2 regions of the Streptomyces sp. NPDC059906 genome follow, and region 2 is predicted to be linked to the other one. Evidence: riboswitches for the same ligand, from Rfam matches in the RefSeq annotation. Region 2 holds a riboswitch; the other holds the start of a gene.
What was found. A riboswitch is a leader RNA that binds a small molecule or an ion and turns the genes downstream of it on or off. The one in region 2 is predicted to bind cyclic di-AMP.
Positions count from the first base shown of each region.

Region 1: it holds a riboswitch for cyclic di-AMP, as region 2 does, so the genes downstream of both, ACFV9J_RS14945 (peptidoglycan DD-metalloendopeptidase family protein) here and rpfA (resuscitation-promoting factor protein RpfA) in region 2, are expected to answer to the same signal.

Region 1 covers NZ_JBHWKU010000008.1:22,372-29,949, reverse strand. The annotation lists gene ispG (flavodoxin-dependent (E)-4-hydroxy-3-methylbut-2-enyl-diphosphate synthase) at 1-394, shown strand, start outside; gene dxs (1-deoxy-D-xylulose-5-phosphate synthase) at 423-2,396, shown strand; gene ACFV9J_RS14965 (aspartate aminotransferase family protein) at 2,393-3,778, shown strand; gene ACFV9J_RS14960 (helix-turn-helix domain-containing protein) at 3,852-4,466, shown strand; gene ACFV9J_RS14955 (DUF6126 family protein) at 4,463-4,582, shown strand; gene ACFV9J_RS14950 (tyrosine-protein phosphatase) at 4,604-5,401, opposite strand; cyclic di-AMP (ydaO/yuaA leader) riboswitch at 5,826-5,982, shown strand; gene ACFV9J_RS14945 (peptidoglycan DD-metalloendopeptidase family protein) at 5,987-6,940, shown strand; gene ACFV9J_RS14940 (SGNH/GDSL hydrolase family protein) at 7,184-7,578, shown strand, end outside.
Region 2 covers NZ_JBHWKU010000027.1:13,412-20,989, forward strand. The annotation lists gene ACFV9J_RS30975 (cytochrome P450) at 1-1,003, shown strand, start outside; gene ACFV9J_RS30980 (transglycosylase family protein) at 1,147-2,208, shown strand; cyclic di-AMP (ydaO/yuaA leader) riboswitch at 2,392-2,558, shown strand; gene rpfA (resuscitation-promoting factor protein RpfA) at 2,562-3,290, shown strand; gene eno (phosphopyruvate hydratase) at 3,552-4,832, shown strand; gene divIC (cell division protein DivIC) at 4,960-5,442, shown strand; gene ACFV9J_RS31000 (DUF501 domain-containing protein) at 5,472-6,023, shown strand; gene ACFV9J_RS31005 (exopolyphosphatase) at 6,020-6,985, shown strand; gene ACFV9J_RS31010 (NAD(P)/FAD-dependent oxidoreductase) at 7,445-7,578, shown strand, end outside.

The DNA.
Region 1 (7,578 bases), on a different contig from region 2:
GCCGGTCGAGGAGATCAAGGTCGGCATCCAGATCCTCCAGTCGCTCGGACTCAGGGAACGCCGGCTGGAGATCGTCTCCTGCCCGTCCTGCGGCCGCGCCCAGGTCGACGTCTACAAGCTGGCCGAGGAGGTCACCGCCGGTCTGGAAGGCATGGAGGTCCCCCTCCGCGTCGCCGTCATGGGCTGCGTCGTCAACGGCCCCGGCGAGGCCCGCGAGGCCGACCTCGGCGTCGCCTCCGGCAACGGCAAGGGGCAGATCTTCGTCAAGGGCGAGGTCGTCAAGACCGTGCCCGAGTCGAAGATCGTGGAGACCCTCATCGAGGAGGCGATGAGGATCGCGGAGCAGATGGAGAAGGACGGCGCGTCGGGGGAGCCGGCCGTCACCGTGAGCTGACACACCACGGACCGAAGGGGGCCCGAGCGTGACGATTCTGGAGAACATCCGGGGACCACGCGACCTGAAGGCGCTGTCCGAGGCGGAACTCGGTGAACTGTCCGACGAGATACGTGACTTCCTGGTGCACGCGGTCGCCCGCACCGGCGGTCACCTCGGACCCAACCTCGGCGTGGTGGAACTCACCGTCGCCCTGCACCGGGTCTTCGAGTCGCCGGACGACCGCATCCTGTGGGACACCGGCCACCAGAGCTACGTGCACAAACTCCTGACCGGGCGGCAGGACTTCTCCAAGCTGCGGAGCAAGGGCGGCCTGTCCGGCTACCCCTCGCGCGAGGAGTCCGAGCACGACGTCATCGAGAACAGCCACGCCTCCACCGTCCTCGGCTGGGCCGACGGCCTCGCCAAGGCCCGCCAGGTGCGGGGGGAGCGCAGCCACGTCGTCGCCGTCATCGGTGACGGCGCGCTCACCGGCGGCATGGCCTGGGAGGCGCTGAACAACATCGCGGCGGCCAGGGACCGGCCGCTGATCATCGTCGTCAACGACAACGAACGCTCGTACGCCCCGACCATCGGCGGCCTCGCCAACCACCTGGCGACCCTGCGCACCACCGACGGCTACGAGCGCGCCCTGGCCTGGGGCAAGGACGTGCTCCAGCGCACGCCCGTGGTCGGCAACACCGTCTACGAGGCCCTGCACGGCGCCAAGAAGGGCTTCAAGGACGCCTTCGCCCCGCAGGGGCTCTTCGAGGACCTGGGACTGAAGTACCTCGGCCCGATCGACGGGCACGACATCGGCGCCGTCGAGTCGGCGCTGCGCCGCGCGAAGCGCTTCCACGGCCCGGTGCTCGTGCACTGCCTCACCGAGAAGGGCCGCGGCTACGAGCCGGCCCTGCGCGACGAGGAGGACCACTTCCACACGGTCGGCGTGATGGACCCGCTCACCTGCGAGCCGCTCAGCCCGGCGGGCGGCCCGTCCTGGACCTCCGTGTTCGGTGAGGAGATCGTCCGGATCGGCGAGGAGCGCGCGGACGTGGTGGCGATCACCGCGGCCATGCTGCACCCGGTCGGCCTCGCCCCCTTCGCCGAACGGTTCCCCGACCGGGTCTGGGACGTCGGCATCGCCGAACAGCACGCCGCCGTGTCCGCCGCGGGCCTCGCCACCGGCGGACTGCACCCGGTCGTCGCCGTCTACGCCACCTTCCTCAACCGCGCCTTCGACCAGCTCCTCATGGACGTGGCACTGCACCGCTGCGGCGTCACCTTCGTCCTGGACCGGGCCGGCGTCACCGGTGTCGACGGGGCCTCGCACAACGGCATGTGGGACATGTCCGTCCTCCAGGTCGTCCCCGGGCTGCGGATCGCCGCCCCGCGCGACGCCGACCAGCTGCGCGCCCAGCTGCGCGAGGCGGTCGCCGTGGACGACGCGCCGACGCTGCTGCGCTTCCCGAAGGAGTCCGTCGGTCCCGTCGTACCCGCCGTCGACCGGATCGGCGGCCTGGACGTCCTGCACGCCGCGGACCGGCCCGAGGTGCTGCTCGTGGCGGTGGGCGTGATGGCACCCGTCTGCCTCGGGGCCGCCGAACTCCTGGAGGCCCGCGGCATCGGCTGCACCGTCGTCGACCCGCGCTGGGTCAAGCCGGTCGACCCGGCGCTCGCACCGCTCGCCGCCCGGCACCGGCTGGTGGCCGTGGTCGAGGACAACAGCCGGGCCGCCGGGGCCGGTTCCGCGGTGGCGCTGGCGCTCGGCGACGCCGAGGTCGACGTCCCCGTACGCCGCTTCGGCATCCCCGAGCAGTTCCTCGCGCACGCCAAGCGCGCCGAGGTGCTCGCGGACATCGGCCTCACCCCGGTCGACGTCGCCGGCCGGATCGCCGCGAGCCTGGCCCTCGCCGAACCGGCCGGGGACCGGGGGGGGGACCGGCAGTGGAACAGCCCGGCGACGGACGGATGTCCGGCGACGGACGGATCGTCATGCCAGCGCAAGGAGAGAACTGAATGACCAAGGAGTTCGACCTCGCCGCGCTCTTGGCCGAGCGCGGGGCCGAGCGGTACGAGCTGCACGCCAAGCACCTCAACCACCAGCTGCCGCGCATGCTGCACACCATCGGCTTCGACAAGGTCTACGAGCGTGCCGAGGGCGCGCACTTCTGGGACGCGGACGGCAACGACTACCTGGACATGCTCGCCGGGTTCGCGGTGATGGGCCTGGGCCGCCACCACCCCGTCGTCCGCAAGGCGCTGCACGACGTCCTCGACGCCTCGCTCGCCGACCTGACCCGCTTCGACTGCCCGCCGCTGCCCGGCCTGCTGGCGGAGAAGCTGCTCTCCTACAGCCCGCACCTGGACCGCGTCTTCTTCGGCAACAGCGGCACCGAGGCCGTCGAGACCGCGCTGAAGTTCGCCCGGTACGCGACCGGCAGACAGCGGATCCTGTACTGCTCGCACGCCTTCCACGGACTGACCACCGGCTCCCTCTCCGTCAACGGCGAGGACGGCTTCCGCAAGGGCTTCGCGCCGCTGCTGCCCGACACCGCCGTCCCGCTCGGCGACCTGGACGCCCTGGCGCGGGAGCTGAGGAAGGGCGACGTGGCGGCCCTGATCGTGGAGCCGGTCCAGGGCAAGGGCGTGCACGAGGCCCCGCCCGGCTACCTGCTCGCCGCGCAGGAGCTGCTGCACCGGCACAAGGCGCTGCTGATCGCCGACGAGGTGCAGACGGGCCTCGGCCGGACCGGCAAGTTCTACGCCTACCAGCACTCGGACGGGGTGGAGCCCGACCTGGTCTGCGTGGCCAAGGCGCTGTCCGGCGGATACGTGCCGGTGGGGGCCACCCTGGGCAAGGACTGGATCTTCCAGAAGGTGTACTCCTCGATGGACCGCGTACAGGTCCACTCGGCCAGCTTCGGGTCCAACGCACAGGCCATGGCCGCCGGACTCGCGGTGCTGTCGGTGATGGAGAACGAGGAGATCGTCGCGAACGCCGCCGCGGTGGGGGAGCGGCTGAAGTCCCGGCTCGCGGAGCTGGTGGACCGCTACGAGCTGCTCGCCGACGTCCGGGGCCGCGGACTGATGATCGGCATCGAGTTCGGCCGGCCCAGGTCCCTGAAGCTGCGCAGCCGCTGGACGATGCTGCAGGCGGCGCGGAAGGGACTGTTCGCGCAGATGGTGGTCGTGCCGCTGCTGCAACGGCACCGGATCCTGACCCAGGTGTCCGGCGACCACCTGGAAGTGATCAAGCTGATCCCGCCGCTGATCGTCGACACCGACGACGCCGACCGGTTCGTCGACGCCTTCACGGAGGTGATGGAGGACGCGCACAATGGCGGTGGCCTGATGTGGGACTTCGGGAAGATCCTTGTCAAGCAGGCGGTGGCCAACCGCTGAGCGTGCGCAGCAAACTTTTTGCCTCTGAGGCAAGAAGTTTGCCTGACGGGCAAGACTCGGGCTGAATGGAGCCATGAGCTCCTCCGAGACCGGCCCCGCCGAGGGGGCGGTCGCCGCCGTCGCGCCCCAGCTGCGTGAGCTGCGGCGGCGGGCCGCCCTCACCCTGGAGGCCGCGGCCCGCGACGCAGGGCTCTCGCCCGCCCACCTCTCCCGCCTGGAGACCGGGCAGCGCCAGCCCTCGCTGCCGATGCTGCTCTCCCTCGCCCGGGTCTACGGTACGACCGTCGCCGAGCTGCTGGGGGAGACGGCCGCGGACCGGGACGCCGTCGTGCGCGCCGCCGGCATGGAACCCACCGCCGCGGGCGGCTGGACGTACTGGCGGGCCGGAGCGCCGGGCCGCGGCATGCAGGCCCTGCGCGTCCAGGTTCCGTACGGCTCCCAGGGCGACGTGGTGCGGGTGCACCCCGGTGAGGAGTGGCTGCACGTCCTGCGGGGCCGGCTGCGACTGCGCCTCGGGGACACCGAGCACCGGCTCACCGCGGGGGACAGCGCCCACTTCGACTCGATGACCCCGCACCGGATCGCCGCGCAGGACCCCGACGGGGTCGAGCTGCTGTTCGTACACACCCTGCTGCAGAGCCCGACGGCCGCCCTGTGCCTCGGCCCGACCCCCGGAGAGACGCCATGAGTGCCACGGAGGAGAAGCTCCCGCGCGCCCTGTGGGTGCGACTGATCATCTACATCGCCCTGGGGCACGTCTTCGGCGGCTTCCTCTACCTGCTGTTCGAGGTGGGCGCCAAGTAGCGCCGTCCGCGGGCGGGTGGCTCAGTCCAGCATCCGCTCGCGCAGCCGCTCCCGGGTCCCGGCAGTGAGCCGCAGGCCCTGCTCCAGGTAGGCGTCGACGCCGCCCCAGGTCTCCTCGACGGTCTCGAAGGCCGCCGCCAGGTACTCGGCGCGCGCGTCGAACAGGGGACTGAGCAGCTCCATGACCTCGGGGGAGTAGGCCGAGGCCGCGGAACCGCTGCGGCGCACCTTGTAGCGGCGGTGCGCGGCGTTCGACTTCAGGTAGTCCTCGACGACGGCCTCGCGCTCGACGCCCAGGGCGAGCAGGGTGACGGCGATCGACAGGCCCGCGCGGTCCTTTCCGGCGGCGCAGTGCATCAGGGCCGGGACGCTGTCCTCGGCGAGCGCGTGCAGGATGCGGGAGTGCTCCGCAGTGCGCTCCGTGACGATCGCGCGGTAGGAGCCGATCATCCGGTCCGCGCCCTTGCCGTCGGCCAGGATCTCGCGCAGCTGGTCGAGGTCGCCGTCACGGACCATCTTCCAGAACTCGGCGCCGTCGGCCGGGTCGCTCAGCGGCAGGTTCACATTGCGCACGCCCGGCAGGTCGACGTCCGGGCCCTCGAGCTTCTGGTCGGCCGCGTTGCGGAAGTCGAAGATCGTGTGCAGGCCCAGCGAGGCCAGGAACGCGGCGTCCTCCCCGGTGGCGTGAGCCAGGTGACCGCTGCGGAACAGCACCCCCTGCCGCACCCGCCGCCCGTCCACGGTGGGCAGTCCGCCCACGTCCCGGAAGTTGCGCACACCGGTCAGCTCGGGTTCGGTCGACGGGACCTGCTGCGTCACGGGGGCTCCTCCCACTCCGCCCCGCCGCCGCTGCTCGCCGACGGGCTCCACCAGACGATACGGCATCACCTGGGCGCGAAATGGCGCCCCGAGGGATATTCCGAGCCGATAAGAGCCTTCTGTCCGAATTGGTGCCTTAATAGCAACTGGCCCTGAAATGGCGGAAGGTGAATGCGAGGCGCGTGAGCAGCGTCATATCCGTGACCGTGCGTTGCCCGTCATGTTCACGTAATTCAACTGTTTCTCAAGGGGCTTTAGGCAAAAGCGCGCGGCGGAAATCGACGCAGGGTTACCGGATATTCCCGTAAAGGATCAATCGGAACACCCGCCGGGGGAACCCCTCGCTTGTCCGTGTGCGTCTTGGTCCCTTACGTTCACCACCGATCCGGACGGACGCCTAATCCTGCCGCCGACCGGAGCCCGCACTCATCGACCACCCGTACACGGCAGGAGCGGGGGACCCACAGGTAGAACTGCCTGTTCCGGTTCCCGGAACGGCTTGGGGTAAAGCCGCGTTCTGCGCGGCCGGGCATCTCCAGCCCGCACCCGACAGCTCACCTCGCAGGCGCCGGAGAGGAATTCGCCATGCCCGCGAAGGGTAAGCACCGCCGTACCAGGGCCATGCGCCTGACCCGCACCATCGCCGTCGCCGGAACCGGCGGCGCCGCGCTCGCGCTCCCGCTGATGGGTGCCGCCGCCGCCAACGCCGCTCCCGCGCACTCCGTTTCCGAGCAGGCCGCGCAGTCCGTTCCGGCCTCGGCCAAGAAGGCCGCCGCCGAGAAGAACTCCGACTCGCGCACCTACACCGTGAAGAGCGGCGACTACCTTTCGAAGATCGCCGACGAGCAGGACGTCGACGGCGGCTGGAAGAAGCTCTACACGGACAACCGCGAGGCCGTCGGTTCCGACCCGTCGCTGATCCACCCCGGCCTGAAGCTCTCGATCGGCGGCCAGGCCGCCAAGTCGTCGGCGCCGTCCTCCGCGCAGTCGCAGAAGCCCGCGCAGAAGTCCGCCGAGAAGCCCGCCGAGAAGCCCGCCGAGAAGTCCGCCGCCGCGAAGCCGGCCCAGAAGTCGGCGGACGCCGAGAAGGCCTCCTCCTCGGACACCGGCAGCCAGTCCACGGGCACCACCAGCGGCTACACCTCCCCCGTCGCGGGCGGCACCGTCGGCACCCCGTACCACCAGTCCGGCAGCATGTGGTCCAGCGGCTACCACACCGGCACCGACTTCGTCGTCCCGACCGGCACCTCCCTCAAGGCCGTCGGCGCGGGCACCGTCGTCTCCGCCGGCTGGGGCGGCGCGTACGGCAACCAGGTCGTCATCCAGCTCGCCGACGGCCACTACGCCCAGTACGCTCACCTCTCCTCGCTCTCCGTCTCCGCCGGTCAGTCGGTGACGGCGGGTCAGCAGGTCGGCCTCTCGGGTGCCACCGGCAACGTGACCGGCCCGCACCTGCACTTCGAGATCCGCACCACGCCGGACTACGGCTCGGACATCGACCCGCTGGCATTCCTGCGCTCGCACGGCGTCTCCGTCTGACGACCGGTTCCGCGCGGCCCCCGCGCCCCGAAGGCCGGACCCCGATCCCCGGGTCCGGCCTTCGGCGTGTCCGGACCCCGGTGTGCGCGCCGTGCAGGGCCCTCGCGTATTCCGGAATTGACGAATACTTTAGGCGTGGCCTTTCTCACCGCCCGTCAATCCCGCCCTACGGTCGCGTAGGTCACATTCCAAGGTGAATCATGGGCCGATGTGGCAGACGATTCGAAGAGTGACAGCAGAGCAGTGATCGGGTCGTACGTGGCGGTGGGGGACAGCTTCACCGAGGGCGTCGGCGACCCCGGCCCCGACGGGGCGTTCGTCGGCTGGGCCGACCGGCTGGCCGTACTGCTCGCGGACCGGCGCCCCGAGGGCGACTTCACGTACACGAACCTCGCCGTGCGCGGCAGGCTCCTCGACCAGATCGTGGCGGAGCAGGTACCGCGGGTCGTCGGACTCGCGCCGGACCTCGTCTCGTTCGCGGCGGGCGGCAACGACATCATCCGGCCCGGCACCGATCCCGACGAGGTCGCCGAGCGGTTCGAGCTGGCGGTGGCCGCGCTGACCGCCGCGGCCGGAACCGTCCTGGTGACCACCGGGTTCGACACCCGTGGGGTGCCGGTCCTCAAGCACCTGCGCGG
Region 2 (7,578 bases):
CGACCACACCAGGCTGCGACGGCTGGTCAGCAAGGCGTTCACGCCGCGCCGCGTGGCCGAGTTCGCGCCCCGGGTGCAGGAGCTGGCCGACGGCCTCATCGACCGGTTCGCCGCCACCGGCTCCGCCGACCTGATCCACGAGTTCGCCTTCCCGCTGCCCATCTACGCCATCTGCGACCTGCTCGGCGTCCCCCGCGAGGACCAGGACGACTTCCGGGACTGGGCGGGCATGATGATCCGTCACCAAGGGGGCCCGCGGGGCGGCGTCGCCCGGTCGGTGAAGAAGATGCGCGGCTACCTCGCCGACCTCATCCACCGCAAGCGCGCCGCACTGCCGCCCGAGCCCGCCCCCGGCGAGGACCTCATCTCCGGTCTGATCCGCGCCTCCGACCACGGCGAGCACCTCACCGAGAACGAGGCCGCGGCCATGGCCTTCATCCTGCTCTTCGCAGGCTTTGAGACCACGGTCAACTTGGTCGGCAACGGCCTCTACGCGCTGCTCACCCACCCCGGGCAGCGGGAGCGCCTGCAGACCTCCCTCGCCGCCGGGGAGCGCGGCCTGCTGGAGACCGGCGTCGAGGAACTCCTGCGCTACGACGGCCCGGTGGAGCTGGCCACCTGGCGCTTCGCCACCCGGCCGCTGACCATCGGCGGCCAGGACGTCGCGGCCGGCGACCCGGTCCTCGTCGTCCTGGCCGCCGCCGACCGGGACCCCGAGCGGTTCACCGACCCGGACACCCTGGACCTCGCCCGCCGCGACAGCCAGCACCTCGGGTACGGCCACGGCATCCACTACTGCCTAGGCGCCCCGCTGGCCCGGCTGGAGGGGCAGACGGCGCTGGCCACGCTGCTGACCCGGCTGCCGGACCTCCGCCTCGCCGCCGACCCGGCCGAACTCCGGTGGCGCGGCGGCCTCATCATGCGAGGTCTGCGCACCTTGCCCGTCTCGTTCACACCGCTCGCGTCATCGGCCGGCAACGGTCCGTCGCCGACGCAAAAGTGACACGCGCTCACCTCTGTGATCTTCACGTGATCTGCGCGGCATGAACTTGTGACAAGCGATGATCTCCCTATACGTTCACGGATCAGCGTGGTGTAGAGCGTCATCCGCCGCGCGGTCCCCGTCGTCTCGTGAAAGGTCGTCGCATGCTCTCCGGGAACGGTCGTCACCGCCGCCCCCGCCAGGCACCCGCACTGGTCGTCGCCGCCGGAGTGACCGGCTCCGCCATCGCGATCCCGCTGCTCGGCGCCACCGGCGCCCACGCGGCCGACTCCGCGAACTGGGACCAGGTCGCCGAGTGCGAGACCGGCGGCGCCTGGAGCCAGAACAGCGGCAACGGGTACTACGGCGGCCTGCAGCTGTCCCAGGAGGCCTGGGAGCAGTACGGCGGTCTGGACTACGCCCCCAGCGCCGACCAGGCCAGTCGCTCCCAGCAGATAAGAATCGCCGAGAAGATACACGCGGACCAGGGCATCGCCGCCTGGCCGACCTGCGGTCTGCTCGCCGGCCTGGGCAACGACTCCGGGGCCACGGGCGATGGTTCCGGCACGGCCGGTGACGGGGCGTCGGAAGGTTCCGACACCTCGGGGGAGCAGGACACCACCAAGTCGTCCGAATCGCCCGCGACCACCGAAACGCCCGAGTCGTCCCAGTCATCCGAGTCATCCGAGTCGTCCGGCTCGACCGGCTCGTCCGAGACGTCGGAGTCGACGTCCGGAGCGTCCTCTTCGTCCCCTTCGCCGTCTTCTTCGGCCTCTTCGTCGCCCTCCTCTTCGTCGTCTGACGCCCCGTCCGACGGTTCGAGCGGCGTGTCGGGCGACTCGTCCGACGGTGCGGACCAATCCGCCAAGCCGGACACTTCCGTCGAATCCGACCCCTCCGGCAGTGCCGAACCGCAGGGCGCCGAGGGCTCGTCCGGTTCCGGCAAGCACCGCGGCGGCAGCGCGGACGAGGACGCGACGGGAGAGGGCCGTACGGACCCGACGTCGGGCCGGCATGCCTCGCGCGACGGTGACGAGCCAGCGGCCGGGGACGGGCGTTACGTCGTACGCACCGGCGACAGTCTCTGGGCCATCGCCGACTCCCTTGACATCGACGGCGGGTGGCACGCGCTCTACGCCGACAACGAGACCGTCGTCGGCGCCGACCCCGACCACATCCTGCCCGGTCAGACGCTCACGGTCACGGGCGAATCGGGCGAAAAGTAGGGGGAGTTCGCGTCACGGTTAGAGACCGTATGTCCCTTTTGGATCTCGTGAGAGATAGGTCTCAGAAGCCGTGATCGTCTTTGAAAATCCGCGGAGCGCGTGTCTACGGTCATGACCGCTCGCCACCGCGGGCCCCGACAGCCGCAACGCCGAATCCTGCCAGCGGCCGTACGGGAACAGTCGTCGCGTCAAGCGCCGCAGGCAGGAGCGGGGGACCCAAGGTAAGTGCCGCACCGGGCAGTTGAGCCGGAGCGGCTAGGGGTGAAGCCGAGTTCCGGGAGGAACCCGGCCGGGCAACTCAACCGGCCCGAACCCGACAGCTCACCTCGCAGGCGTCGGTGAGGGGATCAACCATGCTGTTTTCCGGCAAGGGCAAGCACCGTCGCCCGTCCAAGGCCACCCGTGTCATCGCCGTCGCCGGCGTCACCGGTGCCGCCGTCGCCGCCCCGCTGATGGCGGCCGGCAACGCCTCCGCCGCCACCGCGTCCGAGTGGGACGCCGTCGCCCAGTGCGAGTCCGGCGGCAACTGGTCCATCAACACCGGCAACGGTTACTACGGCGGTCTGCAGTTCTCCGCCTCCACCTGGGCCGCCTACGGCGGTACGCAGTACGCCTCCAGCGCCGACCAGGCGAGCAAGTCCCAGCAGATCGAGATCGCCGAGAAGGTGCTCGCGGGCCAGGGCAAGGGTGCCTGGCCGGTCTGCGGCACCGGCCTGTCGGGCGCCGCCTACACCGGTGGCGGCTCCGAGGACAGCGGCTCCGGCAGCTCCGAGAGCTCGCAGAGCCAGAGCGGCGGCTCCACCGCCGAGCGCTCCACCGAGCAGAAGGCCTCCCGCTCCTCCGAGCGTCCGGCCGCCGAGCCGAAGGCCGAGAAGCCCGCCAAGAAGACCGTCACCACCCCGACCGGCAAGAAGGTCGAGAAGGGCGACGGCGAGTACAAGGTCGTCAAGGGCGACACCCTCAGCTCGATCGCCGAGGAGCACGACGTCAAGGGCGGCTGGGCGAAGCTGTTCAAGCTGAACGACGACATCGTCGACGACGCCGACCTGATCTACCCGGGTCAGCAGCTGCACCTGAAGTAAGGGGCGGCGGCCCCGCGACTCCCGCCCCGGTGCGTGTTCCCCCGTACGCACCGGGGCGGGACTTTTCATGTTCCGCCTTTGTTCCGTTCGGAAACAATTTACTCTCGGTTCTGTCCAGCGGGTGGGCGATCGGCTGGCCGATCGCCCGGAGCCGGTTAGGCTCGGTCCCGCAGAGCCGTCGCGGCCCCGAGGGACCGCGGCAGACCGAAGCGTCACAGTGAAGCGTCACAGTGAAGCGTCACATTGAAGAAGGAGATGCTCGTGCCGTCCATCGACGTCGTCGTAGCCCGGGAAATCCTGGACTCCCGAGGCAACCCCACGGTCGAGGTCGAGGTCGGCCTCGACGACGGCAGCACGGGTCGTGCCGCCGTTCCGTCCGGCGCCTCCACCGGTGCCTTCGAGGCCATCGAACTGCGTGACGGCGACCCGAGCCGTTACCTCGGCAAGGGCGTCGAGAAGGCCGTGCTGGCCGTCATCGAGCAGATCGGCCCGGAGCTGGTCGGCTACGACGCCACCGAGCAGCGCCTGATCGACCAGGCCATGTTCGACCTGGACGCCACCGACAACAAGGGCTCGCTCGGCGCCAACGCCATCCTCGGCGTCTCCCTCGCCGTCGCGCACGCCGCCTCCGAGGCCAGCGACCTGCCGCTCTTCCGCTACCTGGGCGGCCCGAACGCGCACCTGCTGCCGGTGCCGATGATGAACATCCTGAACGGCGGCTCGCACGCCGACTCCAACGTGGACATCCAGGAGTTCATGATCGCCCCGATCGGCGCGGAGTCCTTCTCCGAGGCGCTGCGCTGGGGCGCCGAGGTCTACCACACCCTCAAGAAGGTCCTGAAGAGCAAGGGCCTGGCCACCGGCCTCGGCGACGAGGGCGGCTTCGCCCCGAACCTGGGCTCCAACCGCGAGGCCCTCGACCTCATCCTCGAGGCGATCAAGGAGGCCGGCTACACCCCCGGCGAGCAGATCGCCCTCGCGCTCGACGTCGCCGCGTCCGAGTTCTACAAGGACGGCTCCTACGCCTTCGAGGGCAAGACCCGCACGGCCGCCGAGATGACCGAGTACTACGCCGAGCTGGTCGAGGCGTACCCGCTGGTCTCCATCGAGGACCCGCTGTTCGAGGACGACTGGGACGGCTGGAACACCATCACCGCCAAGCTCGGTGACAAGGTCCAGCTGGTCGGCGACGACCTGTTCGTCACCAACCCGGAGCGTCTGGCCCGCGGCATCGAGGAGAACTCGGCCAACGCCCTGCTCGTCAAGGTCAACCAGATCGGTTCGCTGACCGAGACCCTGGACGCCGTCGAGCTGGCCCAGCGCAACGGCTTCAAGTGCATGATGTCCCACCGCTCCGGCGAGACCGAGGACGTCACCATCGCCGACCTGGCCGTCGCCACCAACTGCGGCCAGATCAAGACCGGCGCCCCGGCCCGCTCCGAGCGCGTCGCCAAGTACAACCAGCTGCTGCGCATCGAGGAGATCCTCGACGACGCCGCGGTGTACGCCGGCCGCAGCGCCTTCCCCCGCTTCAAGGGCTGACCCCCGCCGTCGAGGGCTGACCCGCCCGCAAGAGGCGGCGTCGTACGTACGTCCCCGTACTCGGTCCCGTACCGTGTGCGGGGACGTACGCACGTATGACGACGTGAAGGCGGAGGCGGGGACAGACATGGCGGTGAAGGACCGGGACCGTTTCTCCACCGCGACCAGGATCCGGATCATCGGGGAGCAGACCGCGGCCCGGGTCTACCGCTCGCAGACCAGGCGCCAGGCCCGGCGCTCCCGGCTGACCGGCCGGGCCGCGCTGCTCGCGATGGTGCTCTGCTCGCTCGTCGTGGCGCTCGCCTACCCGATACGGCAGTACGTCGCCCAGCGCGCCGAGATCGCCGATCTCCAGCGGGAGCAGCGGGAGACCCGGCAGCGGGTCGAGGACCTGCGCGACCTCAAGGCACGCTGGCAGGACGACGCCTACGCCGAGCAGCAGGTCCGGCTGCGGCTGCACTACGTGATGCCGGGGGAGACGGGGTTCGTCGTCGTCGACCCGGAGGCGGCCGAGCAGACCCGCGTCCGGGCCGGTGCCGCCGACCGCCCCTGGTACCGGAACGTGTGGGACGGGGTCGACAAGGCCGACGCCGCCGCCCGCCGGCAGTGACTCAACAGGAAGACCAGCAGAAGACAGTCATGCAGACTCCCCCGCCGACCACCCCGCGCACCGAGCCGACCGACGCGGACGTGGCGGCCTTCAAGCAGCAGCTCGGACGTCCGCCGCGCGGACTGCGGGCCATCGCGCACCGCTGCCCGTGCGGACAGCCGGACGTCGTGGAGACGGCGCCGCGGCTGCCCGACGGCACGCCCTTCCCCACGCTGTACTACCTGACGTGCCCCAAGGCGGCCTCCGCCATCGGCACGCTGGAGGCGAACGGCGTGATGAAGGAGATGACCGAGCGGCTGGGCTCCGACCCGGAGCTGGCGGCCGCCTACCGCGCCGCGCACGAGGACTACGTCCGGCGCCGCGACGAGATCGAGGAGCTGACCGGCTTCCCGAGCGCGGGCGGCATGCCGGACCGCGTGAAGTGCCTGCACGTGCTGGTCGCCCACTCGCTGGCCGCCGGCCCCGGCGTCAACCCGCTGGGCGACGAGGCGATCGCGATGCTGCCCGAGTGGTGGCGCAAGGGCCCCTGCGTGACGCCCACCGACCTGACCGGCCGGACCGACGGGGAGGACGCCCAGTGACCCGGGTCGCCGCCGTCGACTGCGGTACGAACTCCATCCGCCTCCTGGTGGCCGACACGACTGTGTCCGACAGCGCCTCCGGCGCGGGGGCCACGGGCGAGCTGACCGACCTGGACCGCCGTATGACCATCGTGCGGCTCGGCCAGGGCGTCGACCGCACCGGGCGGCTCGCTCCCGAGGCGCTGGAGCGGACCTTCGCCGCCTGCCGGGAGTACGCCGGGATCATCAAGGCGCACGGCGCCGAGCGGCTGCGCTTCGTCGCCACCTCCGCCTCCCGCGACGCGGAGAACCGGGACGACTTCGTGCGCGGTGTGCTGGACATCCTGGGCGTCGAGCCGGAGGTCATCTCGGGCGACCAGGAGGCCGAGTTCTCCTTCACCGGCGCGACCAGGGAGCTGGCCGGGCGGGACCATCTGGACAAGCCCTACCTGGTCGTCGACATCGGCGGCGGCTCCACCGAGTTCGTGGTCGGCGACGACCACGTGCGCGCCGCCCGCTCCGTGGACGTCGGCTGCGTCCGGATGACCGAGCGGCACCTGGTGCGCGACGGCGCGGTGACCGATCCGCCCACCGCTCAGCAGGTCGCCGCGATGCGGGCCGACATCGAGGCCGCCCTGGACCTGGCCGAGGAGACGGTGCCGCTGCGCGAGGCGCGCACGCTGGTGGGTCTGGCCGGGTCGGTGACGACGGTGTCCGCGATCGCGCAGGAGCTGCCGGAGTACGACTCGGCCGCCATCCACCACTCCCGTGTCTCTCGCGACCGGGTCCGGGAGATCACCGACTGGCTGCTGGCCTCCACCCACGCCGAGCGCGCGGCGGTCCCCTCCCTGCACCCGGGCCGGGTCGACGTGATCGCGGCCGGCTCCCTGACGCTGCTGGCGATCATGGAGCGGACGGGCGCGGCGGAGGTCGTCGTGAGCGAGCACGACATCCTCGACGGCATCGCGTGGTCGATCGCGTAGGGCGCTCGCCGTGGCGGTGGCGGTGGCGGTGGCGGTGCGGTAGCGGTACCGGTAGCGGTCTGAGCAGGACGGACGACGATTGAGCGGGTGCCGGGGGGTCTTTCGGGCCCCCCGGTGACGTCCCGTCGGGAAAGTTCGTGAAGTTCTTCACAAGGAATTGGGCCCTGCCGGACGACGAAAGCGCGCGCGTTGACCCTTTTGGGGTTTCAACTGCCCTTTGAACGTGTTCAGGTCGGTGTCGCGGAGGGGTCCCGCAGAGCCCTCGCGGAAGGGTGGTCCATCGCTCCCGAAGCGCGGAGGTGCAGCTCACGCGGCATTGACAACGGGGTCCTCTACACGCTGGTTCCTTCGTCCGCCATGATCTCCGTCACGTGGGTGGCGGATGGTAGCACAGCACCCACTGAAGCTTGTGAAGGGGCGCACGATCCACCCCCCTCAACCGGGTGGATACTCGATGGCATGAGCACCACGGAGCGTCCCAGGATCCTCGTAGTAGGCGGTGGGTACGTAGGCCTGTACGCAGCTCGACGCATCCAGAAGAAGATGCGTTACGGCGAGGCGACCGTCACCGTCGTCGACCCGCGGTCGTACAT